3 regions of the Arthrobacter sp. zg-Y877 genome follow, and region 2 is predicted to be linked to each of the others. Evidence: predicted binding sites of a transcription regulator. Region 2 holds the regulator's gene; each other region holds the start of a gene.

Evidence for each region. Region 2 encodes HrcA, which represses chaperone genes, less so after heat shock. Its sites were predicted from a motif close to TTNGCACTCGNNNNNNNCGAGTGCNAA; they were not measured.
Region 1: groES (co-chaperone GroES) is a predicted target of HrcA. The motif match lies at 3,193-3,219, and genes of this name have one in related genera.
Region 3: QNO03_RS09105 (Hsp20/alpha crystallin family protein) is a predicted target of HrcA. The motif match lies at 2,995-3,021, and genes of this name have one in related genera.

Annotation. Positions count from the first base shown of each region.
Region 1 is NZ_JAUCPU010000002.1:368,457-376,568, forward strand. Features, by position in the region: gene guaB (IMP dehydrogenase) at 1-854, opposite strand, end outside; gene groL (chaperonin GroEL) at 1,069-2,679, opposite strand; gene groES (co-chaperone GroES) at 2,756-3,052, opposite strand; gene QNO03_RS05785 (siderophore ABC transporter substrate-binding protein) at 3,388-4,335, shown strand; gene QNO03_RS05790 (ABC transporter permease) at 4,401-5,441, shown strand; gene QNO03_RS05795 (iron chelate uptake ABC transporter family permease subunit) at 5,434-6,450, shown strand; gene QNO03_RS05800 (iron ABC transporter ATP-binding protein) at 6,488-7,246, shown strand; gene QNO03_RS05805 (hypothetical protein) at 7,417-7,716, shown strand; gene QNO03_RS05810 (MalY/PatB family protein) at 7,760-8,112, opposite strand, start outside.
Region 2 is NZ_JAUCPU010000001.1:580,467-588,578, forward strand. Features, by position in the region: gene QNO03_RS02690 (GerMN domain-containing protein) at 1-364, shown strand, start outside; gene QNO03_RS02695 (16S rRNA (uracil(1498)-N(3))-methyltransferase) at 404-1,183, opposite strand; gene dnaJ (molecular chaperone DnaJ) at 1,185-2,327, opposite strand; gene hrcA (heat-inducible transcriptional repressor HrcA) at 2,433-3,446, opposite strand; gene QNO03_RS02710 (DUF3097 domain-containing protein) at 3,713-4,561, shown strand; gene QNO03_RS02715 (DUF4870 domain-containing protein) at 4,679-5,107, shown strand; gene hemW (radical SAM family heme chaperone HemW) at 5,153-6,385, opposite strand; gene lepA (translation elongation factor 4) at 6,382-8,112, opposite strand, start outside.
Region 3 is NZ_JAUCPU010000003.1:351,527-359,638, forward strand. Features, by position in the region: gene QNO03_RS09090 (hypothetical protein) at 1-657, opposite strand, end outside; gene QNO03_RS09095 (hypothetical protein) at 892-1,425, shown strand; gene QNO03_RS09100 (glutamate-cysteine ligase family protein) at 1,432-2,901, shown strand; gene QNO03_RS09105 (Hsp20/alpha crystallin family protein) at 3,134-3,712, shown strand; gene QNO03_RS09110 (bile acid:sodium symporter family protein) at 3,869-4,831, opposite strand; gene QNO03_RS09115 (NADP-dependent isocitrate dehydrogenase) at 4,975-6,210, opposite strand; gene purH (bifunctional phosphoribosylaminoimidazolecarboxamide formyltransferase/IMP cyclohydrolase) at 6,388-8,001, opposite strand.

The DNA.
Region 1 (8,112 bases), on a different contig from region 2:
ATGATGTCAACGTGCGCGGCGGCGGGGTCCTTCTTGAGGCGGGCGATCATTTCCAGCACGCCGGCGCTGTGGCCGTTGGCTGTGTCGACGACGAGGATGTCGACGCCGGCCTCGACCATGGACATGGCCCGCTCGTAGCCGTCGCCGAAGAAGCCGATGGCCGCACCGACACGCAGCCGGCCCTCGTCGTCCTTGGTCGCCAGCGGGTACTGCTCGGCCTTGTCGAAGTCCTTGACGGTGATGAGGCCCTGCAGCTTGCCGGCGTCGTCCACCAGCGGCAGCTTCTCGATCCGGTTCTTGCCCAGCAGCTCCATGGTCTCTTCGGCGCTGATGCCGACCCGGCCGGTGATGAGCGGCATGCGGGTCATGACCTCTTCGACCTTGCGGTTCGGGTAGTCCGAACGGGGAATGAAGCGGGTGTCGCGGTTGGTAACAATGCCCAGCAGCGTGTTGTCCGCGTCAACCACCGGCAGCCCGGAGACCCGGAAATGCGCGCAGAGGTCGTCGAGTTCCAACAACGTGGCGTCGGGGGAAATCGTCACCGGGTTGGTGATCATGCCGGATTCACTGCGCTTGACCCGGTCAACGTGTTCGGCCTGGTCGGCGATCGAAAGGTTGCGGTGGATGACGCCGAGGCCGCCCTGGCGGGCCATGGCGATCGCCATCCGGGATTCGGTCACGGTGTCCATCGCGGCAGAGAGCAGCGGGGTCTGAACCGTGATGCGTTTGGACAGCCGTGAGCTGGTGTCGGCTTCGGAAGGGATAACATCCGTGGGGCCGGGCAGCAGGAGGACGTCGTCGTAGGTCAGGCCGACGAAGCCGAACGGATCATGTTCTGGGTACTGCTGGCTCAAAGCTGCGCCTCTTTCGGGGGGACGAGAGGAAGGAGAAGGCCCATTTTAGCCTGCACCTATCGTAAAACGAAAGGGCGCCTACCCCTATTCCATCCCGAAGGTATTCACCGCCTGTGAGAGACGCCACGGGAAATGCACAAGGCCCCGCTTCCGGAAGCAGTTTCCGGAAGACGGGGCCCAGGATGCGTTCCGCACTGATATGTGCGGTCAGCGGTTAGTGCTGGCGGCCGGAGCCTTCATCCTCTTCGGCGGGCTTCTCCACCACGAGGGCTTCGGTGGTGAGCACCAGCGAAGCGATCGAGGCGGCGTTGCGCAGTGCCGAACGGGTGACCTTGACCGGGTCGATGATGCCGGCGGCAATCAGGTCTTCGTATTCGCCGGTGGCGGCGTTGAAGCCGTTGTTGACTTCCAGCTCGCCGACCTTGGCAACGACGACCATGCCTTCGGAACCTGCGTTCTCGGCGATCCAGCGCAGCGGCTGGGCCAGTGCACGGCGGACCAGGCCGACGGCGGTGGCGGCGTCGCCTTCCAGCTTCGTCACCTCCGGATCGGTGTCCAGTGCGCGGGCAGCGTGGACCAGTGCGGAACCGCCGCCGGCCACGATGCCTTCTTCGAGTGCGGCACGGGTGGAGGAAACAGCATCTTCGATGCGGTGCTTCTTTTCCTTCAGTTCCACCTCGGTTGCCGCACCGACGCGGATGACGCCGATGCCGCCGGACAGCTTGGCCAGGCGCTCCTGCAGCTTCTCGCGGTCCCAGTCCGAATCGGTGCGCTCGATCTCGGCGCGGATCTGTGCCACGCGGTCGGCGACGTCGGCTTCGGAGCCGGTGCCGTCAACGATGGTGGTGTTGTCCTTGGTGACCGTGATGCGGCGGGCGGAGCCCAGCACCTCAAGGCCAACCTGGTCCAGCTTCAGGCCGAGGTCGGGGCTGACCACCTGTGCGCCGGTGAGGGTCGCGATGTCCTGCATCATGGCCTTGCGGCGGTCACCGAAGCCCGGCGCCTTCACAGCGACGACGTTCAGGGTGCCGCGGATCTTGTTGACCACCAGGGTGGACAGGGCTTCCCCGTCGACGTCTTCGGCAATGATGAACAGCGGCTTCGAGGTCTGCAGCGCCTTTTCCAGCAGCGGCAGGAACTCGGCAACGGAGGAAATCTTGCCGGAGTTGATCAGGATCAGTGCGTCTTCGAGGACGGCTTCCTGGCGCTCCGGATCGGTGACGAAGTACGGCGAGAGGTAACCCTTGTCGAACTGCATGCCTTCGGTGATGGCCAGCTCGGTCTGCGTCGAGGAAGACTCCTCGATCGTGATCACGCCGTCCTTGCCGACCGTGTCGAACGCCTGGGCCAGCAGTTCGCCGATCTCGGTGCTCTGTGCGGAGATTGCGGCAACGTGGGCAACCTGGTTGCCTTCAACTTCCTTCGCGTTCTCCAGCAGGCGCTTGGCAACGGCGTCCACGGACACCTCGATGCCGCGCTTGAGCTGCCCGGGGGCAGCACCGGCTGCTACGTTGCGCAGGCCTTCCTTGACCAGCGCCTGGGCCAGCACGGTGGCCGTGGTGGTGCCGTCGCCGGCGACGTCGTTGGTCTTGGTGGCTACTTCCTTGGCCAGCTGTGCGCCGAGGTTCTCGTAGGGATCCTCCAGCTCAACTTCGCGGGCGATCGTGACGCCGTCGTTGGTGATGGTGGGAGCGCCCCAGGTCTTGGCCAGGACGACGTTGCGGCCGCGCGGGCCGAGGGTCACCTTGACGGTGTTGGCGAGCTTATCGACGCCGGCTTCGAGCGAGCGGCGGGCGGAGTCATTGAACTCCAACTGCTTTGCCATGTGTGTGTCCTTTCCGACAACTACATCTGCATCAGAAAACCCCGGCCAGAATCTTGGCCGGGGTTTTCCAGGGGAACTACTTTACGACGACGGCCAGCACGTCGCGGGCGGAGAGAACCAGGTATTCCTGGCCGCTGTGCTTGACTTCGGTTCCGCCGTACTTGGAGTAAATGACTACGTCGCCTTCGGCAACGTCAACCGGGATGCGGTTGCCGTTGTCGTCAACGCGGCCGGGTCCAACTGCAACTACTTCACCCTCCTGGGGCTTTTCCTTTGCAGTGTCCGGGATCACGAGGCCGGAAGCAGTGGTCTGCTCGGCTTCCAGCGGGCGGACAACAATACGATCCTCAAGGGGCTTAATAGAGACCGACACTCGGGCTCTCCTTTGCGTAGTTTCTAACGGAATGGGGCCGTTGGTCTGGCGCTGGCCGTCGTCGCGGTGCCGGTTCGCGCTTTCCCTTCGGGAGTTAGCACCCTCACGTGCGGAGTGCTAACTCAGACTTTATGCAACGGTTAGCACTCGGTCAAGGCGAGTGCCAGCGAGTAGCGCAAACAGCGGGGCCCTTCCCTACCTGCCGGGGCGCCCCCGACGAAGGGGGATTTGCTTAGGTTTACCTCACCGGGATAGTTTTCATCTGCGCGCACCATTAGAAAACATTTCTGTGACCTAATCCCCGGATAGGCACATCGACTCTCACCGGAGCCCCCATGATCATCAAGTCCCGCCTGCTGGCCGGAACCGCCCTTGTGTCCCTCCTTGCGCTCAGCGCCTGCTCCACCGAAGCAGCAGACGCCAATGCCGACGCCGAGTCGACCCAGGCCTCGACGGTGACGGTCGAGCACGCACAGGGAAGCACCGACGTACCGGTGAACCCGGAGACCGTCTACACGTTCGACCTCGGTGCCCTCGACACGATGGATGCCCTCGACATTGACGTCGACGGCGTGCCCGCCGCCAATTTCCCCGAGAGCCTGTCCCAGTACGGTGCCGAGGAGATCACGAAGATCGGCAGCATGAAGGAGCCGGACTTCGAGGCGATTAACGCCGGCGCCCCCGACCTGATCATCATTTCCGGCCGGGTTGCCGACTCCTATGAGGAACTGAGCAAGATTGCTCCCACGATTGACCTGAGCGTCGACAACGCCGATGCCTGGAACTCCTTCAAGAAGAACACCCAGACCCTGGGCAGCATCTTCGATAAGGAAGATCTGGTCGAAGAAAAGCTGGATGCCCTCGAGGGCAAGGTCGAGGACACCAAGGAACTGGCGGCCGACGCCGGCAACGGCCTGATTGTGATGACCAGCGGCGGGGAAATGACTGCCTACGGCGCCGGTTCGCGCTTCGGCATCATCCACGACGTCCTCGGCGTGACACCCGCAGCCGAGGTCAAGTCCGAAGGAACCCACGGCGAATCGGTTTCCTTCAACTACATTGCAGACACCAATCCGGACCACCTGTTCGTGATCGACCGCGACGTTGCCGTCGGCACCTCCGGTGAAGCCGCCTCCGCAGTGCTGGACAACGAGCTGGTCAAGAGCACCAACGCTTCCCGGAACGGCAAGATCGTTCCGCTGGATTCCGCCAGCTGGTACCTGGTCGGATACGGCCTGAACAACGTGGACACCATGGTTAACACCGTCCACGACGCTCTCTAACCGCACCTCTGCGCTCCGCTGCCCGGAACCTGCCGTTCCGGGCAGCGGAGGAACTGGATATCCCCATGACGGTCCCCTCCACGCCGGCGCCTGCACCGGCTCCTGCCTCCGCCGCCGCTCCCCCGGAACGGCGGCGCTTTGTGCGTTCAACCGCCGCGCTGGTACTGGGGGTCTGCGCCGTCGTCGTGCTGGCCGCCGTCAGCCTTTTCGTAGGGGTTGGAGACCTGTCCCTGGCCTCGCTGCTGGCCGGGGATCCCACCACGGCCATGCTGTTCTGGGTCAGCCAGCTCCCCCGCACGCTGAGTATTGTCCTGGCGGGCATGGCCCTGAGCGTGGCCGGCCTGATTATGCAGCTGATGGCCCGGAACAAGTTTGTGGAACCGTCCACCGTCGGGACGGTGGAATCGGCACAGCTGGGAATCCTCGCGGTGACCGTGCTGCTGCCGGGCGCGTCCATGTTCCTGAAGATGTCCACAGCCTCCGTCTTTGCCGCCGCCGGAACCGCCCTCTTCCTGCTTATCCTGCGCCGGATCCCGCTGCGCAACACCCTGATCGTTCCGCTCGTGGGCATCATGCTCGGCGGCGTGATTTCCGCCGTCACCACCTTCTTTGCCTACCGCACGGACCTGCTGCAAACCCTGAACAGCTGGATGATCGGGGATTTCTCCGGCGTCCTGCGCGGCCGATATGAGCTGCTCTGGATCGTGGGGGCCCTGACGGTGATCGGCTACCTCGCGGCGGACCGGTTTACCGTCGCGGGCATGGGGCAGGACTTCACCACCAACCTCGGGTTGAACTACAACCGGGTGATGGCCCTTGGGCTCGTCATCGTCTCCCTGATCAGCGCCGTCGTCGTGGTCAGCGTTGGTTCCATCCCCTTCCTCGGGCTGATTGTGCCCAACCTGGTGTCCCTGCTGATCGGCGACAATGTCCGCCGGGCGGTGCCCTGGGTCGCCGTCTTCGGAGCGGGCTTCGTCCTGCTGTGCGACATCATCGGGCGCACCATCCGCTACCCGTATGAAATCCCGGTGGGTGTTGTGGTCTCCGCCGTCGGCAGCGTCATCTTCCTGTACCTCCTCCTGCGTAAGCGCGGTTCCCATGCCTGACACCTCCACCAGCGCGCTGCCCGCTGCACTCACCCAGCACCGCGGCCGGCCGGTCCGGACCGTCCCCGCAAAGTTCTGGATTATCGCCCTCGGGATCACCGCGGCCGCTTTGGTTGCGGTTTTTATGACCATTGAGCTGCGCGGCAACCTCGGCTATGCGCTGCCCCGGCGGGCCGTCAAGGTCGGGTCCATGATCCTGGTGGCCTACGCCGTGGGTGTCTCCACGGTCCTGTTCCAGACAGTCACCGCCAACCGGATCCTGACGCCGTCGATCATGGGCTTTGATGCCCTGTATGTGCTGATCCAGACCGTCCTCGTGTTTGCCCTGGGCGGTGGGACGCTGCTGTCCCTCGGCGCTCCGGTGCGGTTCTGCGTGGAAGTGCTCCTGATGGTGGGTTTCTCCTTCCTGCTGTACCGCTGGCTGTTTACCGGCGGCGGGAAGTCCCTGCACCTGATGCTGCTGGTGGGGATTGTCTTCGGCACCATGTTCCGCGGCTTCTCCTCGCTGCTGCAGCGGCTGATCGACCCGAGCGAGTTCATCATCCTGCAGGACCTGTTCTTCGCCAGCTTCAACAATGTCGATGCGGCCCTGCTGGGCTATTCAGCGGCCGCCGTCGCGGTAGTCAGCGCCGTTGCCTGGCGGATGCGCCATTCCTTCGATGTCCTGGCCCTGGGCCGCGAAACCGCTGTGAACCTGGGCGTGGACCACAAACGGGCAGTCACCGCCACGCTGATCATCTGCTCCGTGCTCGTCGCAGTGTCCACCGCGCTCGTGGGTCCCGTGACCTTCTTCGGCCTGCTGGTGGCCTCGCTGGCCTACCAGCTCTGCACCAAGTTCCGGCACGCCGCGGTGCTGCCGATCGCCGTCCTGCTGGGAATCATCGCCCTGGTGGGCGGGCAGCTGGTGCTGGAACGGATTTTCGACTTCGACACGGCCCTGAGCATTGTCATCGAGTTCGTCGGCGGCATCGTGTTCCTCATCCTGCTGCTGAGGGGTTCGGTCCGATGACTGAGTCCCGCCTGCGCCATCCGAAAGGCCCTGCCTCATGATTTCCGTCAACGGCGCCACCAAGCGCTACTCCTCCGCCGTCGTCGTGGACGGGGTGAGCTGCGAGATCAAGGAAGGCGGCATCACCTCGATCATCGGACCCAACGGCGCGGGCAAGTCGACACTGCTCTCCATGATCAGCCGCCTGCTGCCTCTGGATTCCGGCACGGTCACCGTGGACGGGCTCGACGTCGTTTCCACCCCGGGCCGGGACCTGGCGCGGAAGATGGCGATCCTGCGCCAGGACAACCAGCTCACCGTCCGGCTGACGGTCCGCGACCTCGTGGGCTTCGGCCGCTACCCGCACAACGGCGGCCGCCCCGGCCCTGACGACAAAGTCCGCATTGACCAGGCCATGGCCTACCTGGACCTGTCCGAGCTGGCGGACAGGTTCGTGGACGAACTCTCCGGCGGACAGCGCCAGCGGGCGTTCATTGCGATGGTGCTGGCGCAGGACACGGATTACCTGCTGCTCGACGAGCCGCTGAACAACCTGGATATGAAGCACTCGGTGGAAATGATGCGGCTGCTGCGCCGGCTCACCGACGATTTCGGGAAGACCGTGGTCCTGGTCATCCACGACATCAACTTCGCCTCCTGCTATTCGGATGACATCATCGCGATGCGCGAGGGCCGCCTGATCCATCAGGGGCCGCCGGCCCGGATCATGCAGCCCGCGGTCCTGCGGGACATCTACGACATTGATATCCGCATTGAGGAAATCGACGGCAACCGGATCGGCGTCTACTTCGCCTGACGGTCCTGCCGAGGCCACCCGGGGGGCTGTTTGGCCATCCCGGCCCGGCCACAGGCAGAATCTGTACTGCCCGGGGGGGCAGTATGGGCCTGGTGCATTGTGCCGTGCTGTCCGGCACTCCTAGGTTGGAATCCGTCGCACTTTTGCGGCCCTTCGGGGAAGGACCGGCCATGGAGCCCAAACTGCGTGTCGGCATCCATTTTGACCTTGATCGCCGCACGGCACGGCTGGAAGTCCGCGGCATGGTCACCGAGCAGAACTGCAGGGTGCTTTACGTGCTGGTGCGGAGGGCGAACAGCGCCCTTCCCGGCCTCACTGTGCTCCTGGACCTGCGCCGGGCGGCGGTGACGGAGGATGCAATGGCCGGCTTGGTCCGCAGTTCGGAAACCGGGTTCCTGCCCGTGCCCGTCGTGCAGGTCAAGGGCGGGACACTGGCTCCCCGCCAGCCGAGCATCCTCGCTCCGGCCTGATCCGGGCACCTGGCCACGGACCTGACCTGTAATGCGGGGCCCGCTACGCGTGGGACCGGATACCGGCCAACCGCTCCAAGGCCTCGGTCAGGACCTCCGGGGAACAGGCGAAGTTCAGCCGGGCGAAGCCTGCACCCGCGCGCCCGAACCGCAGACCCGGTTCCAGTGCGACCCGCGCCTGGTCCAGGGCAAGGGCGGCGGGATCCGCGTTCCAGCCCAACGCACGGAAATCGAGCCAGGCCAGGTAGCCTGCCGACGGCGGCCGGTACACCACGCCAGGCAATAGGTCTGCCAGCAGATCCCCCAGCAGCTGCCGGTTATCCGCCAGGGACGCCATGACTCCTGCCAGCCAGGGTCCGCCGTCGTTGTACGCGGCGGCCGAAGCGTGCAGGCCCA
Region 2 (8,112 bases):
CCACGTGCCGCTCGACAAACCGCTCAGCCGGGACCCCTCCCTGGTCGCACCGATCTGGGTGATCGATCCGCAGGAATCCGACGAGCGCAGCAGCGACCTCACGGTGAGCGGCACGGCAGTCGCCCAGCAGGCCGGCCTGCGCTGGCGCGCCGAGCCCATCGTGGACGGGCGGCCGTCCACAGCCGCCGCGGCCTCGGGGCAGGTGGAATTGGCACAGGCGCAGGGCGAGACCGGCGAATTCAGCTTCACCGCTGAACTGGCGCCCGGTGAGTACAACCTCCGGGTGTATTACGACGGCCAGGAGGCGGCAGGCGATTCCAAGCGCATCAAGGTCGACCTGCCCGCAGAGGCACCGGAAGACTAACCCCGGTCCCTCCCGGTTCCCGCGGCCTGCCGGTGTCTCCTACCAGCGCCCGAGCAGCTGGTTCAGCAGCGCCAGCGCGGCGGGACCGGCAGTCGAAGAGCGCAGCACATGCGGTCCCAGCCTCACCGCCACGGCACCGGCACTGCGCATCGCGTCCAGCTCCGCGGGGCTGATGCCGCCTTCGGGACCCACCACAATGGCAATCGACACCGGCGCAGTCCCGTCTGCGGGATCGGCACGGCGGCCGGTCAATTCGCTCAGCGCCCCGGCCAGGGGTGCGTCGGCTTCCTCATGCAGGACGAGGACCAGGTCGATGCCCTGGAGGCGGTCCACCAGTTGCCTGCTGTCCAGCACCGGCTCGACCCCGGGGATACGGGAACGCCGCGACTGCTTGGCGGCGGCAGTGGTCAGCGCCTGCCACTTCGCCTGCCCCTTTGCCGCCTTCTCGGCGCGCCAGCGGACGATGCTGCGGTCCGACTGCCACGGGATCACCGTATCCACGCCCAGCTCGGTGGCCGCTTCCACTGCCTGCTCGTCGCGGTCCCCCTTGGCAAGGGCCTGAACCAGGAGAAACCGTTCGGACGGCGCCGGTTCCTCGAGGACCGCCGCCACCCGCAGTTCCAGCACGGAGGCACCGGTATCCGTCACGGAACCGGTCAGCCGGCGGCCGGCACCGTCAACCACGTCCACGTCCTCACCGATGCCGAGCCGTTTGACCGACACAGCGTGCCGGGCTTCCGGACCTTCCAGTCGGAAAACATCTCCGGTCCCGGCGGCAGCCACCTGAACCGGGTCACCGAAGAAGATGGGGTTGGTCATCTCAGAGGTTGCCCAGCCGGTCCCGCAGCTTCGCGAAGACGCCGGTACCGGAGCTGTTGAGCCGCCCCTCGCTGTACTCCTCGCCACGCAGCTTGGCCAGCTTGCGCAGCAGCTCCTCCTGTTCGGCGTCCAGCTTCTGCGGGGTCTCCACGTGCAGGTGGACGCGCAGGTCTCCACGGCCGTGGCCGCGCAGGTGCGTGACGCCCAGGTCGTTGAGCACGGATACCTCGCCGGACTGGGTGCCCGGCTTGACCGTGATGTCCCGTTCGCCGTCGAACGTTTCCAGGGTCACAGTGGTGCCAAGGGCCGCCGCGGTCATGGGCACGGTCAGCGTGGCGTGCAGGTCATCGCCTTCGCGCAGGAACGTCGGGTCGTTATTGACCCTGATCTCCACGTAAAGGTCACCGGCGGGACCGCCGGCGAGCCCGGCTTCACCCTGTCCCCCGAGCTGGATCCGGGTCCCGGTGGCGACGCCCGCGGGAACCTTGATGGTGAGGGTGCGGCGGTTGCGGACGCGGCCTTCACCGGAGCATTCGTGGCAGGGATCGGGGATGACGGTGCCGAAACCGTTGCAGGTTCCGCAGGGTGCGGAGGTCATGACCTGGCCCAGGATGGAGCGCACGGCCCGCTGGACCTGGCCGGTGCCGTGGCAGATGTCGCAGGTGCGCGGCGAGGTTCCGGGCTGGCAGCAGGAACCGTCGCAGGTGGGGCACACCACTGCGGTGTCGACGTCGATCTTCTTGTTGACGCCGAAGACGGCGTCCTTGAGGTCGATGCGGACATTGATGAGCGCATCCTGGCCACGGCGGCTGCGCGATGCCGGTCCACGCCCGCCGCCCGGAGCGGCGCCGCCGAAGAACGTATCGAAGATGTCCTGGAAGCCGAAGCCCTGGGCACCGAAGCCCCCGCCGCCGCCAAAGCCGTTGTCGTTGCCGTTCTCGTTACCGGTGGTGTCGTAGATCCGCCGCTTTTCCGGATCGGAGAGAACCTCGTAGGCGTGCGTTACGGCTTTGAACTCATCCGAGGCGCCCGGGGCGTTATTGACGTCGGGGTGCAGCTTGCGGGCAAGCTTCCGGTACGCCTTCTTGATTTCTTCACCGGTGGCGTCTCGTCCGACACCCAGAACCTGGTAGTGATCGCTCACTCGTGCACATCGCTTTCCTGTATTGCGTACCTTCAGCGTTTGAAGGCGGAGTTGGGAATCCCGCAGGTTGCCCGGCGGGGAGGTCCGTAACTGCTGGGGACCGGGCTAGTCGTTCAGTATCCGGGACAGGTACCGCGCCACGGCACGCACTGCGGCCATGGTGGTGGGATAGTCCATGCGGGTGGGGCCGAGGATGCCGACCTTCGCCGTGGCATCCGGACCGTAGCCGGTTGCCACCACCGAGGCTTCCGACAGCCCGCCGTGCGGATTCTCCCGTCCGATCCGAACGGCGACACCGCGGGCATCCTGCTCCATCTCGGACAGCAGCCGCAGCATCACCACTTGTTCCTCGAGCGCTTCCAGCACCGGACCGATCGTCAGCGGGAAGTCTACAGTGGAGCGGGCCAGGTTGGCGGTCCCTGCCATCACCATGCGGTCCTCGCGGTTGATGCCCGCAAGCTGCTCCAGGCAGTGCCCCAGGGAGTTTCCCACGCGCCTGCGGTCGGCCGGCACGGTGGCCAGGGCGTTGGCCAGCTGGCTGGTGATGCTGCTCAGGGGTTTGCCTGCCAGTGCGGAAAGGAAATGGTGGCGCAGGTCCATCAGGTCCGGTTCGGTCACCGGCTGGGGAACCGTCATCACCCGCTGTTCCACCCGCCCCGTGGTCGAGATCAGGACAACCAGCACCTGCGCCGGTGCCAGCAGGACAAATTCAATGTGGCGTACCTTGGCATTGCCCAGGTGCGGATACTGCACCACGGCCACTTGGTTGGTCAGCTGGGACAGCAGGCGGACCGTGCGGTCCATCACGTCATCGAGGTCGTCCGCCTCTTCCAGCAGGGACTGGATGGCCCGGCGCTCGGGGGCAGAGAGGGGCTTGACGTCGGAGATGCGGTCAACGAAAAGGCGGTAGCCCTTGTCGGTGGGGATCCTGCCGGCGGAAGTATGCGGAGCGGTAATGAGCCCCTCTTCCTCCAGGGCGGCCATGTCATTGCGGATCGTCGCGGAGGAAACCCCCAAATGGTGGCGTTCCACCAGTGCCTTGGAGCCCACGGGCTCACGCGAATGGACGTAGTCCTCAACAATGGCGCGGAGGACCTCGAGTCTGCGTGGCTCACTCATGGTTTTCCCTCCCTGTTGATCGTCGGATTGATCGTTGTGCTGACCGGCCTGCTGGGCAGGCTCCTAAAACGGTGGAGACGGTGCTTGGCAATCGGCTTGGCAAATTTACTCGGCAATCGACTCGGCAATCGACTTGGAACCCGGCTTAGCACTCGCACTGTCCAAGTGCTAAGTCTAATACGGATCACCACCGTTGCTAGCATTGGAGAACCCGTGGCCTGCTGCGGTTATCCATCCGATCCAGTTCCGTAAGCGAGGCAACTTCCGTGTCCAGCTTTTCCTGGGGTCCGCAGGACATCACTGCACCGGCCCGGACCTCCCTGCGTAAAGTCGGCGCCGAACCCGGCCTCGTGGTGGAGGATGTTGCCACCGGCTGGGTAGGCGCAGTGGTGCGCGTCGAGAAATCCGGCGGCCTGCACCTGATGGTGCTCGAAGACCGCCGCGGCAAAACAAAATCCTTCGAGCTCGGCTTTGGTTTCCTGCTCGAGGGAGAGCCGGTCGAAGTGGTGGCCGCCGCCCCGGCCGCAGCGAAGACCGGTGCGGCGCGCACGGCGTCGGGCTCGGTACGCGTTGCCAACCAGCGCGCCCGCACTGCCCGGGCGAGCCGCATCTGGGTGGAGGGCAAGCACGACGCCGAGCTGGTGGAAAAGGTCTGGGGCGATGACCTGCGGGTCGAGGGAATCGTCGTCGAGCCCCTCCACGGCGTGGATGACCTCTACTCCGCTGTCCGCGAGTTCGCCCCGGGGCCGGGCCGCCGGCTGGGGATCCTGGTGGACCACCTCGTGCCGGGATCCAAGGAATCCCGCATTGCCGCCGAGGCTATGACCTCTCCCGGCGCGCGTGGCAACGTGCTTATTGTCGGCCACCCGTACGTGGATGTCTGGCAGGCCATCAAGCCATCCGTGATCGGCCGCAGCGCCTGGCCCGTGGTCCCCCGGCACCTGGATTGGAAGACCGGCATCCTGCAGGGACTCGGGTGGCCGCACCGGGACCATACCGACGTCGCGCTGGGCTGGAAGAAGCTGCTGGGCCAGGTGAACAGCTATGCGGATCTGGAACCGTCGCTGCTGGGACGGGTGGAGGAAGTCATTGACTTCCTGACCGTTCCCGCCTGAGATCTCCGCCTCTCCGCGTGCCGCCGTTCCGTGACAAAGCGGCCAAGCCAGTACCCTTGAGGGATACGTAGTAGCGGACCGACCCTGTGTCACCATGAGCCAAAAGGAATATACGCCGTGTCCAACACACGCCAGAATCACCAGCCCCGGCCGGAAGAACGGAGCGGAGTTCCCCGTCCCGTGTACCAGGGGGCTCCGGCAAATGCCCTGCCGCTGACCGCGTCCGAGGACCGGCAGTGGGCAACCATGGCGCACTTCGGCGGCATCCTCGCTTTTGTTCCGTCCCTGATCATTTACCTGGTGTTCCGGGACCGCGGTCCGTTCACCGCCCAGGAATCCAAGGAGGCGCTGAACTTCACGCTTCCGCCCAGCATTGCTGCCCTGACGGTCTGGGCACTGTCCTTCATCCCCGTTATAGGTGGATTCTTCGCCGTCCTCAACGCCCTGATCTGGGTCTACGTTGCCGTGTCCTCCGTCATCGCGGGCATCGAGTGCAACCGCGGCCGGCCCTACCGCTACCCGTTCAACCTGCGCCGGATCAAGTAGGCGGAGCAGCCGGCACCGCCCTTCAGGGCAGCCCAGTTGGGCAGCTTAGTCCGGCAGCAGGCGCCGGACTACGGCGTCGGCCAGCAGCCGGCCCTTTGTGGTCAGCAGGACCCGTCCCGTGAAGGCAGCCTGAGGGTCCACCAGTCCGTCAGCAATCAGACCCGCGACGGCGAGCCGCCCGGAGTCCTTCAGGCGCGACAGCTCCAGGCCCTCGGCCAGCCGGACGCGCAGCATCACATCCTCCACGTACCGGGTATCGGCGTCGAGGGTTTCGCGCCCGACGGCGGGCGACTCCCCCGCCCCGATCCGCTGGGCATAGGCCGTCGGATGCTTGGCGTTCCACCAGCGCACCCCGCCCGCATGGGAGTGGGCTCCGGGACCAATGCCCCACCAGTCGTCACTGCGCCAATAGGCCAGGTTGTGCCGGCACTGGTCCGCGGGCGTGCGTGCCCAGTTGCTGACCTCGTACCAGGACAGTCCCGCGGCAGACATCAGTTCGTCGGCCAGCAGGTACTTGTCGGCGTGGTCGTCGTCGTCAATCGGCGGCACTTCGCCTCGGCGCATCCGGGCGGCAAGCTTGGTGCCTTCCTCGATGATGAGGGCATAGGCGGAAATGTGGTCCGGCTCGTAGCTCAGTGCTTCTTCGAGCGACTGCCGCCAGTCGGCCATGGATTCGCCGGGGGTCCCGTAGATGAGGTCCACGCTGACGTGCAGTCCGGCGTCGCGCGCCCACTGCACGGCCTGCGGGACACGGGAGGGAGTATGCGTCCGGTCGAGCACCGCCAGCACGTGCGGCACAGCGGACTGCATACCGAAGGACACCCGGGTGAAACCGGCATCGGCAAGCAGCTGCAGGGACTGCGGAGTGACGGAGTCCGGGTTCGCTTCGGTGGTGACCTCCGCGCCGGGGGCCAGTCCCCACTGGTCGACGGCGGTGCGCAGGATCAGCGCCAGGTCCTCAGCCGGGAGCAGCGTGGGGGTGCCGCCACCGAAGAAGACGGTGCCCATTGGGCGTTCCGGCAGGCCCGAGCGCCGCAGCGCGTCCGCGGCGAAAACGACTTCCCGTGCCGCCGTACCCCCGTAGGCGGCCTGGTCCGCTCCGCCGCCGAGTTCCGTGGCGGTATAGGTGTTGAAATCGCAGTAGCCGCAGCGGACGGCGCAGAACGGAATATGGACATAGAGTCCGAAGTTCCGCTCCGCTGCGCCGTCCGCGGCCTGCGCGGGGAGGAGACCGTCGGCGGGTGCCGGGTCCCCGAGGGGCAGTGCGCTGGGTGTCACTTCTTGGATTTGTCCTTGGATTCGTCGGAGGAAAGCGCGGCCACGAAGGCTTCCTGGGGAACCTCCACACGGCCGACCATCTTCATCCGCTTCTTGCCTTCCTTCTGCTTTTCCAGCAGCTTGCGCTTACGGCTGATGTCGCCGCCGTAGCACTTGGCAAGCACGTCCTTGCGGATGGCGCGGATGGATTCGCGGGCGATGATCCGGGAGCCGATGGCCGCCTGGATAGGCACCTCGAACTGCTGGCGCGGAATCAGTTCGCGCAGCTTGCCCGTCATCATCACGCCATAGGAGTACGCCTTGTCCCTGTGCGTGATGGAGCTGAACGCGTCCACCTGTTCACCCTGGAGCAGGATGTCCACCTTGACCAGGTCGGCGACCTGTTCGCCGTCGGCCTTCCAGTCCAGCGAGGCATAGCCGCGGGTCTTGGACTTGAGGACGTCGAAGAAGTCGAAAACGATCTCGGCCAGCGGCAGGCGGTACCGGATTTCCACCCGGTCCTCGGAGAGATAGTCCATGCCGCCCAGGACGCCGCGGCGGGTCTGGCACAGCTCCATGATGGCGCCGACAAATTCGCTCGGCGCCAGGATCGTGGCGGCAACCATCGGCTCGCGGACCTCGTTGATTTTGCCTTCGGGGTACTCGCTGGGGTTGGTCACCGTGACCACCTTCTTGTCCTCCAGCGTCACCTCGTACTCCACGTTGGGCGCGGTGGAGATCAGGTCGAGGTTGTACTCACGCTCGAGCCGTTCACGGGTGATTTCCAGGTGCAGCAGGCCCAGGAAGCCCACCCGGAAGCCGAAGCCCAGCGCGGCGGACGTCTCGGGTTCATACACCAGCGCGGCATCATTAAGCATCAGTTTTTCCAGCGCGTCGCGCAGCACCGGGTAGTCGGCGCCGTCGATGGGGTACAGCCCGGAGAAGACCATGGGTTTGGGATCGGCGTAGCCTTCGAGCGATTCCGCGGCCGGCTTGGCGAGGTTGGTGACGGTGTCGCCCACCTTGGACAGGCGCACGTCCTTCACACCGGTGATGAGGTAACCCACCTCACCCACGCCCAGGCCCTTGGACGGAGTCGGCTCCGGGGAGCTGACACCGATTTCCAGGAGTTCATGGCTGGCGCGGGTGGACATCATCTGGATGCGTTCGCGCGGGGACAGCGAACCGTCCACCACGCGGACATAGGTCACGACGCCGCGGTAGGTGTCATAGACGGAGTCGAAGATCATGGCCCGGGCGGGGGCGTTGGGATCGCCCACCGGTGCCGGAATCTCGCGGACAATCTGGTCCAGCAGGGCTTCAACGCCGACGCCGGTCTTGCCGGAGACCCTCAGTACGTCCTCCGGATCGCCGCCGATCAGCTTGGCCAGTTCCTCGGCGTACTTCTCCGGCTGCGCGGCCGGGAGGTCGATCTTGTTCAGGACCGGAATGATGGTGAGGTCGTTTTCCATCGCCAGGTACAGGTTCGCCAGGGTCTGCGCCTCAATGCCCTGGGCGGCATCCACCAGCAGCACTGCGCCTTCGCAGGCCGCGAGGGACCGGGACACCTCGTAGGTGAAGTCCACGTGGCCCGGGGTATCGATCATGTTCAGGGCGTAGGACTCGCCGTCGAGCTCCCACGGCATACGCACGGCCTGGGACTTGATGGTGATGCCGCGTTCGCGCTCAATATCCATCCGGTCCAGGTACTGGGCCTTCATGTTCCGGTGCTCAACCACTCCGGTGGA
Region 3 (8,112 bases), on a different contig from region 2:
CGGCTCGGTGCCGAACGGGTCGGTGGTGCCTACGGTGGGCTGCGCGGCCGGGGCCTCCGGCACCGGCGTAACGGGCGGTACAGCCGGGCCCACATGCTGGCCCTTCGAGGCGGTTCCCTGGCTCGGCACGCCGGCGCTCAGGCCCTTGTTCAGGCGCCCGGCAAGGAAGCCTGCACCGGCTGCAATGGCAAGGAAGGCAACGGGACGCTGGCGGGCGAAGCCCTTGACCTCGTCCAGCAGGGATCCAGGATCGCGGCCGTCGAGCCAGGTGGCTGCGGAGGATGCGCGGCTGGCCGCTTGACCAACGAGGTCGGCGGCCACGCCGGACTGGCCGGACTGCGCCATGGAGTGGAGCTCGTCAGCCATCGAACGCAGCCCTTCGGCGACCTTCTGCTGCTGGGCACCTGCCTGGTCGGTGAGGTCGGAGCGGGCCTGCGTAAAGAGTTCCTTGGCGTTGCCCTTCACTTCAGAGGCAACACCGGCCGCTTCGGTCTTGGCGGTGTCCGCTACCTGAGCGGCGTTGCCCTTGGCCTGCTGGGCGATATCGCCTGCCTGCTGCTTGGCGGCATCGGCCTTTGCCGAAGCCGTCGAATCGCCGGCGCTGCTGGCACCGGATGCGGCATGGCTTCCGTCACGCGGGGTGAAGTTCTCTGTCATCATCGCTCTCTTTCGTCATTGCAACTGCTGATCAAGATCGGATGTTCCGTGCATCGATAATAAGCACACTTAGTTACGAATGTGTAGCGTGTTAGAATTATAAGCGCCCTTGCTATTGGATTCTGTGCGTGGTTTTCTTTTTGCACCGATCAGATGAGACCCGACGACCCCTGTTCGCTGCCGGATATCCGGTACTGAATGCAGCACTGGTCTCCAAACCACAGGAGCATCACCATGGCGGCACTAACACGCTCTGTCCACGACCTAACGGCTGCAGCTTGGTTCGGAGGTTCCCTGATGGGCGCTGTCGGCCTCAACGGTGCGGCAGCGGCAGCGAAGGACCCCACCGAGAGAGCGCGGCTTTCCGCACTGGGCTGGAAGAAGTGGGCCCCGGTACAGGCGGCAGCGATCGGCCTGCACTTCCTGTCAGGACTCGCCCTCATCGGAGACAACAAGGTCCGGGTTTCCGAGCAGGAGGGCGTCGGCCGCCTCACCGTGTACAAAACGGCGGTTACCGTTCTCGCGGCTGTGGTCACACTCTATTCGGGGATCCTGGGCGGGAAGGTTGGAAAGCTCTCCGGCGAGGGCAGCCAAGGGGCCACGGAACCCCGGGAGGATGCCTCTAAGGAACTGAAATCGGCGCAGCTCCAGCTGAAAGTCCTGCAGTGGAGCATCCCCGCCCTTTCCGGTGCAGTGATCGTGATGGGCGCGCAGCATGGTGAAATGCAGCGGCCTGCCCGCGTCCTCAAGGGCTTGAAGAAGAAGTAGCCGACCATGGGTGCGGAAGTCACGAGCAGGACCTTCAGCCGGGCGCAGCGGACGGCTTACCGGCAGCGTTTGCTGGAAAACCTTGACCACTTCGCTCATTACCTTTCCACCGCCCAGTTTGCGGACACCGCAAGCATTGGCCTGGAACTCGAGCTGAACCTGACCAACCGCGACTTCTCCCCCGCCCTGCGCAATAAGGCTGTCCTTGAGCGGATCGCCGATCCGGCCTTCCAGACCGAAATCGGCGCCTTCAACATCGAAATGAACCACCCCGCCATGTCGGTGGGCCAGTTCGGGTTGAAGGAGCTCGAGGACAGCCTGCGGCTGCAGCTGAACCGGGCCGACGAGCGGGCCGCGCAGGAAGCTGCAGACATCATGATGGTGGGAATCCTCCCCACGCTGACTCCGGATTTTATGGACGGCTGGGCATGGCTCAGCAGCGGGCAGCGCTATGCCGCCCTGAACACCTCGGTCCTCCAGGCCCGCGGGGAAGACGTCCTGGTGGACCTCTCCGGCCCGGAGCCGCTGTCCTTCTACGCCCAGAACATCGCCCCCGAGGCCGCCTGCACCTCGGTCCAGCTGCATCTGGAGGTCTCTCCGGAGCAGTTTGCACCGGCCTGGAACGCGGCGCAGATGATCGCCGGGCCACAGGTTGCCCTGGCCGCAAATTCGCCTGTCTTCATGGAGCATCTGCTCTGGCACGAAACTCGGATAGAACTCTTCAAGCAGGCCATCGATACCCGGCCGCCGGAGATGCGGAACCAGGGAGTACGCCCGCGGGTCTGGTTCGGCGAACGGTGGATTACCTCGATCTTCGATCTCTTCGAAGAGAACGTGCGCTTTTTCCCTGCCCTCCTGCCGGAGCTCTCGGGCAACGGCTCGGAAGCGACCCCGGCCGGTGCTCCACTGCTGCCCGAACTGCGCCTCCACAACGGCACGGTCTACCGCTGGAACCGCCCTATCTACGACCCCGGCTCCGGAGCACCAAACCTACGCCTGGAAAACCGGGTTCTGCCGGCTGGCCCTTCCGTCCTGGACGTGGTGGCCAACGCGGCGTTCTACTACGGACTGCTCGAGTACCTCCGCACCGCGGACCGGCCACTCTGGAGCCGCATGGCCTTCAAGACGGCGTCGGATAACTTCCTGAACTGCGCCCGGTACGGACTGGAAGCAACCGTGTACTGGCCGGGGACCGGTGAGATTCCGGTGGCGGAGCTCCTTGTGCGCCACCTGATTCCGCAGGCTGCGGAGGGACTGAGGGAACTGAAGGTGGATTCGTCGCTGATCGACCGCTACCTGGATGTGGTGACCGAGCGTGCCCGCACCGAGCAGAACGGTGCGGCGTGGCAGATCGCTACGCTGCACAGGCTCGAGGACTCGGGTCTTAGCCGCCCCGCGGCCCTGACCGAGCTCTCCCGGCTCTACTGGGAGAACATGCACAGCAATGCGGCGGTGCATTCCTGGCCGATCGTCTGACGAAGGAAGCTGATTCTGCCGGAGGAAGCCGCCCGGCGACGAAAACGCGCCAAAGAAAAGTGGGGCAGCCAGGCAGCGGATTCGGACTGTGATCTAGCAGTCAAAACCGGCGAGTGCTAGCGTTTTTTGCATCGTTGAGTTCGGCTGACTCAACCTTTATCGACCCTTTTCCACAGCGGTATTCCAACCTCCGGTACCCCGGTGGGGACCGGTGCAACAGGAGTTGATGACCATGGCGATGAAGTTTGATCCATTCCGTGAGCTGGACCGGATGGCAGGTGCGCTCCTTGACCCGAGGCAGCGGCTGCGGCTGATGCCGATCGACCTGTTCCGCGAAGGCGACCACTACATCCTCAACGCGGACCTTCCGGGAATCGACCCCGGGTCGGTGGATGTGGACGTGGACGGACAGCTGCTCACTATCCGGGCCGAGCGGACCATCCACACCACCGAAGGCGTGACGTGGCTGACCCGGGAACGGGAGAGCGGCAGCTTCCTGCGTCAGCTGAACCTTGGGCAGGGCATCGATATTGATTCCATTTCCGCCAAGTACGAGAACGGCGTGCTGAGCGTGTTCATCCCGGTGAGCGAACGCTCCAAGCCGCGCAAGATCGAAGTGTCCGCCACCTACAAGGACAGCAGCACCATTTCCGGCCAGTCGTCTTCTGAGCCGGCCTCGGTGTCCTCTTCCGGCGGCAGCGGCTCCGGTTCATCGGGATCCGGTTCATCCGGCGGCAGCGGTTCCGCGTCATCCGGCTCGGGTGGTTCCAGCGGGCCGGCGTCCTCGGGCGACCACGGCGCCGGCATCTAGCTGACGGCGGTATTCAGCTGACGCCACTGATCTAGCTGACGCCACTGATCTAGCTGAGGCCAGGCGAAACACCTGCAGGCCCCGGGACGGAATGTCCCGGGGCCTGCGGCGTGCCCAGGGTCTGCAGCATGTCCGCCGGGATTCCCGGCGGACCGGTCAGGCCGAGGGCCGCCGCTGCCAGATGGCGGCCATCAGCGCCCCGGAGACGTTGTGCCAGACCGAGAACACCGCTGCCGGCAGGGCTGCCTCGGGAGCGAAGTACTGCTTGGCCAGTCCCGCCGCCAGTCCTGAGTTCTGCATACCGACCTCGATGGCCATGGTCCGCCGGGAGGGAATCGGCTGGCGGAAGAGTTTCGCGGCACCGTACCCCAGGCCCAGTCCCAGTCCGTTGTGCAGCACCACAGCCAGCAGGATCAGCCAGCCGGCCGTGAAGATGGCTTCGGCACTTCCGGAGACGACTGCAATCACCACGAACGTAATCGCCACAACCGAGATCCACGGCAGGACGGGAAGGACCCGGTCCACCAGCCGCGGCACGAGATACCGGATCACCAGACCAAGCACAACCGGAATCAGCACGATTTGAACGATCGACAAGGCCATGGAACCGGCGTCGACCGCCATGTACCGCCCGGCAAGCCACAGCGCGAGCATCGGGGTCAGCAGGGGTGCCAGCAGCGTGGAGACAGAGGTCATGGCGACGGACAGGGCCACGTTGCCCCGGGCCAGGTACGTCACGACGTTCGACGCCGTGCCGCCCGGTGCGCAGCCGACCAGGATCACGCCGGCGGCCAGTTCGGGGCTGAGCTGGAGCGCCCAGGCGATCCCGAAGCCCAGCAGCGGCATGATCACATACTGCGCCACTACGCCCAGCAGAACGGGCAGCGGCTGCCGGACCACCAGCGCGAAGTCCGGCAGGGTCAGGGTCAACCCCATCCCGAACATAATGAGCATCAGTCCCGGGTTGATAAAGGCGGACAGGCCGGTGAAGGGCTGCGGGAAGAACAGGGCCACCGTTCCCCCGGCAACAATCAGCAGCGGGAACACGGTGACCGCTATGCGGGCGCTGCGGGCTCCCGCGTTCTTCGCGGAGGGCTGCGCTGTGACGGAGTTCGACATCCCCACATCGTGGCACCGGCACCGCAACGGCGCTATTTGTTACGCCCCCGCTTAACACCGCGGACCACACCCCCGGGGAAACGACGACGGCGCGCCGCCCCGGAAGGGACAGCGCGCCGTCGTCGTGGTGAAGAAACTACCGCTTAGGCGGCAACCTCGGAGCCCAGTCGGGCCTTGAGGTTCTCGTCCAGTGCGGCGAGGAAATCTTCGGTGGTCAGGTACGGCTGGTCCGGTCCGACCAGCAGTGCCAGGTCCTTGGTCATCTTGCCGGATTCGACCGTCTTGATGACTACGTCTTCAAGGGTCTCGGCGAAGCGGATGACCTCGGGGGTGTTGTCCAGCTTGCCGCGGTGCATCAGGCCACGGGTCCACGCGAAGATCGAGGCGATCGGGTTCGTGGAGGTGGGCTTGCCCTGCTGGTGCTGGCGGTAGTGGCGGGTGACCGTACCGTGTGCGGCTTCGGCCTCAACGGTCTTGCCGTCCGGGGTCATCAGCACGGAGGTCATCAGGCCCAGCGAGCCGAAGCCCTGTGCCACGGTGTCGGACTGGACGTCGCCGTCGTAGTTCTTGCAGGCCCAGACGTAGCCGCCTTCCCACTTCATCGCGGAGGCAACCATGTCGTCGATCAGGCGGTGCTCATACGTGAGGCCGGCTGCTTCGAACTGGTCCTTGAACTCGGCGTCGAAGACTTCCTGGAACAGGTCCTTGAACTGGCCGTCGTAGGCCTTCAGGATCGTGTTCTTGGTGGAGAGGTACACCGGGTAGTTGCGCTGCAGGCCATAGGCGAAGGACGCGCGGGCGAAGTCCTTGATGGAATCGTTGAAGTTGTACATACCCATGGCGACGCCGCCATCTTCGTTGTACGTAACAACCTGCTGCTTGATTTCTTCGCTGCCGTCGGCAGGCGTGTAGGTCAGCGTCAGGGTGCCGGCACCGGGAACCTTGAAGTTCGTGGCCTTGTACTGGTCGCCGTGGGCGTGGCGGCCGATGATGATCGGCTTGTTCCAGCCCGGGACCAGGCGCGGGATGTTGGAGATGATGATCGGTTCGCGGAAGACCACACCACCGAGGATGTTGCGGATGGTTCCGTTCGGGGAGACCCACATCTTCTTCAGGCCGAATTCCTCGACGCGTGCTTCGTCGGGGGTGATGGTGGCGCACTTGACGCCGACGCCGTGTTCCTTGATGGCGTTGGCGGCATCAATGGTGACCTGGTCATCAGTTGCGTCGCGGTTCTGGATGGAGAGGTCGTAGTACTTCAGGTCGACGTCCAGGTACGGGTTGATCAGGCGATCCTTGATGAACTGCCAGATGATGCGGGTCATCTCGTCGCCGTCGAGCTCTACTACAGAGCCCACAACCTTAATTTTCTCAGCCACACGGTCTCCTTGTGTGTTGGTGGGCACCGGAGCATGTCTTGTGGCATGACGGAACCCGTCTTTTTGGCTTTTATTTGAGTCCAACTATGCCACAGCCCACTATCCGCACCCTAAACAGAGGGACGGCGGATTACCCGTACCGCCCCTCTGTTCCCGCCGTCCACGACGGGGTCTGCGTCAGTGGAAGAAGTGCCGCGCTCCGGTGAAGTACATGGTGATGCCGGCGGCGGCTGCCGCTTCAATCACTTCGTTGTCCCGGATGGACCCGCCGGGCTGCACGACGGCGCGGACGCCGGCGTCGGCGAGGATCTGCAGTCCGTCGGCGAAGGGGAAGAACGCATCGGATGCGGCCACGGAGCCGCGCGCACGGTCGTCGCCGGCCCCGCCAAGGGTATTGGCGCGTTCGACAGCGAGCCGGCAGGAATCCACCCGGTTCACCTGTCCCATTCCCACACCCACGGCGGCACCGTTCTTCGCCAGCAGGATGGCGTTGGACTTGGCTGCGCGCACGGCGGTCCAGGCAAAGGCAAGGTCGGCCAGGGTGGCGTCGTCCGCTGCTTCGCCCGCGGCAAGGGTCCAGTGTGCAGGGTCATCGCCTTCGGCCTGCAGCCGGTCTGCCTTCTGGAGCAGGACGCCGCCCGAGACCTGGCGGAATTCGGTGTCGCTGCGTCCATAGCCGTCCGGCAGCGCCAGCAGGCGGATGTTCTTCTTGGCCGACAGGATGTCCACGGCTTCCGGCTCGAAGTCCGGCGCAATCACCACTTCCGTGAAGATGTCCTTCACGGTCTGCGCCATGCCGGCCGTCACGGTGCGGTTGGCGGCGATCACCCCACCGAAGGCCGAAACCGGATCGCAGGCGTGGGCCTTGGCATGTGCGTCGGCAATCGGGTCCGCGGCGTCGGCGGAGGCAACCGCTATGCCGCACGGGTTGGCGTGCTTCACGACGGCGACGGCCGGCTCGGTGAAATCGAAGGCGGCCCGCAGGGCGGCGTCGGCGTCCACGTAGTTGTTGTAGGACATGGCCTTGCCGTGCAGCTGGTCGGCCTGGGCGACGCCGGGCCGGGCAGCCTTGTCCACATAGAGCGCGGCGTCCTGGTGCGGGTTTTCGCCGTAGCGCAGCACCTCTGCGCGTTCCAGGGCCAGGCCGGTGTAGGCAGGCCAGGTGCTGGCTGCATCCGTTCCGTCCCCGAACTGCTCAGCCGTCCAGGTGGCGACGGCTGTGTCATAGGCGGCGGTGTGGGCGAACGCTTCGGCGGCCAGCCGGCGTCGTTCCGTGAGATCGAACCCGCCCTCGGCTGCGGCAGTGACAACGTCGGAGTACTTGCCCGGATCCACCACCACGGCCACCGAGGGGTGGTTCTTCGCGGCGGCACGGACCATTGACGGTCCGCCGATATCGATCTGTTCCACGACTTCGTCCTGGTCTGCACCCGAGCGGACGGTCTCCACGAAGGGGTAAAGGTTTACCACCACGAGGTCGAAGGGTTCGATGCCCATCTCCTCCAGCTGGGCCACGTGGTCTTCGCGGCGTCGGTCGGCCAGGATTCCGGCATGGACCCGGGGGTGCAGCGTCTTGACCCGTCCGTCCAGGCATTCGGCGAAACCGGTGACTTCCGAAACCTCGGTGACGGCGATGCCGGCGGCCGCAATCTGCTTCGCGGTGGAGCCGGTGGACACGATGCTGACGCCGGCCGCAGCGAGGCCCCGCGCCAGCTCCGTCAGGCCGGTCTTGTTGTACACCGAGATCAGCGCCCGGCGGATGGGAACACGGTCGGGGACGGGATTGCTCACAACTGACACTCCAAGTGGTCGATGATCGGTGCGCGCAGGCCGTGGGGCCCTGCGAGAAGTTTATGCCCTCAGCAATTGGCGCTCCCGGGCCGCGAGTAACAAACGAAAGTG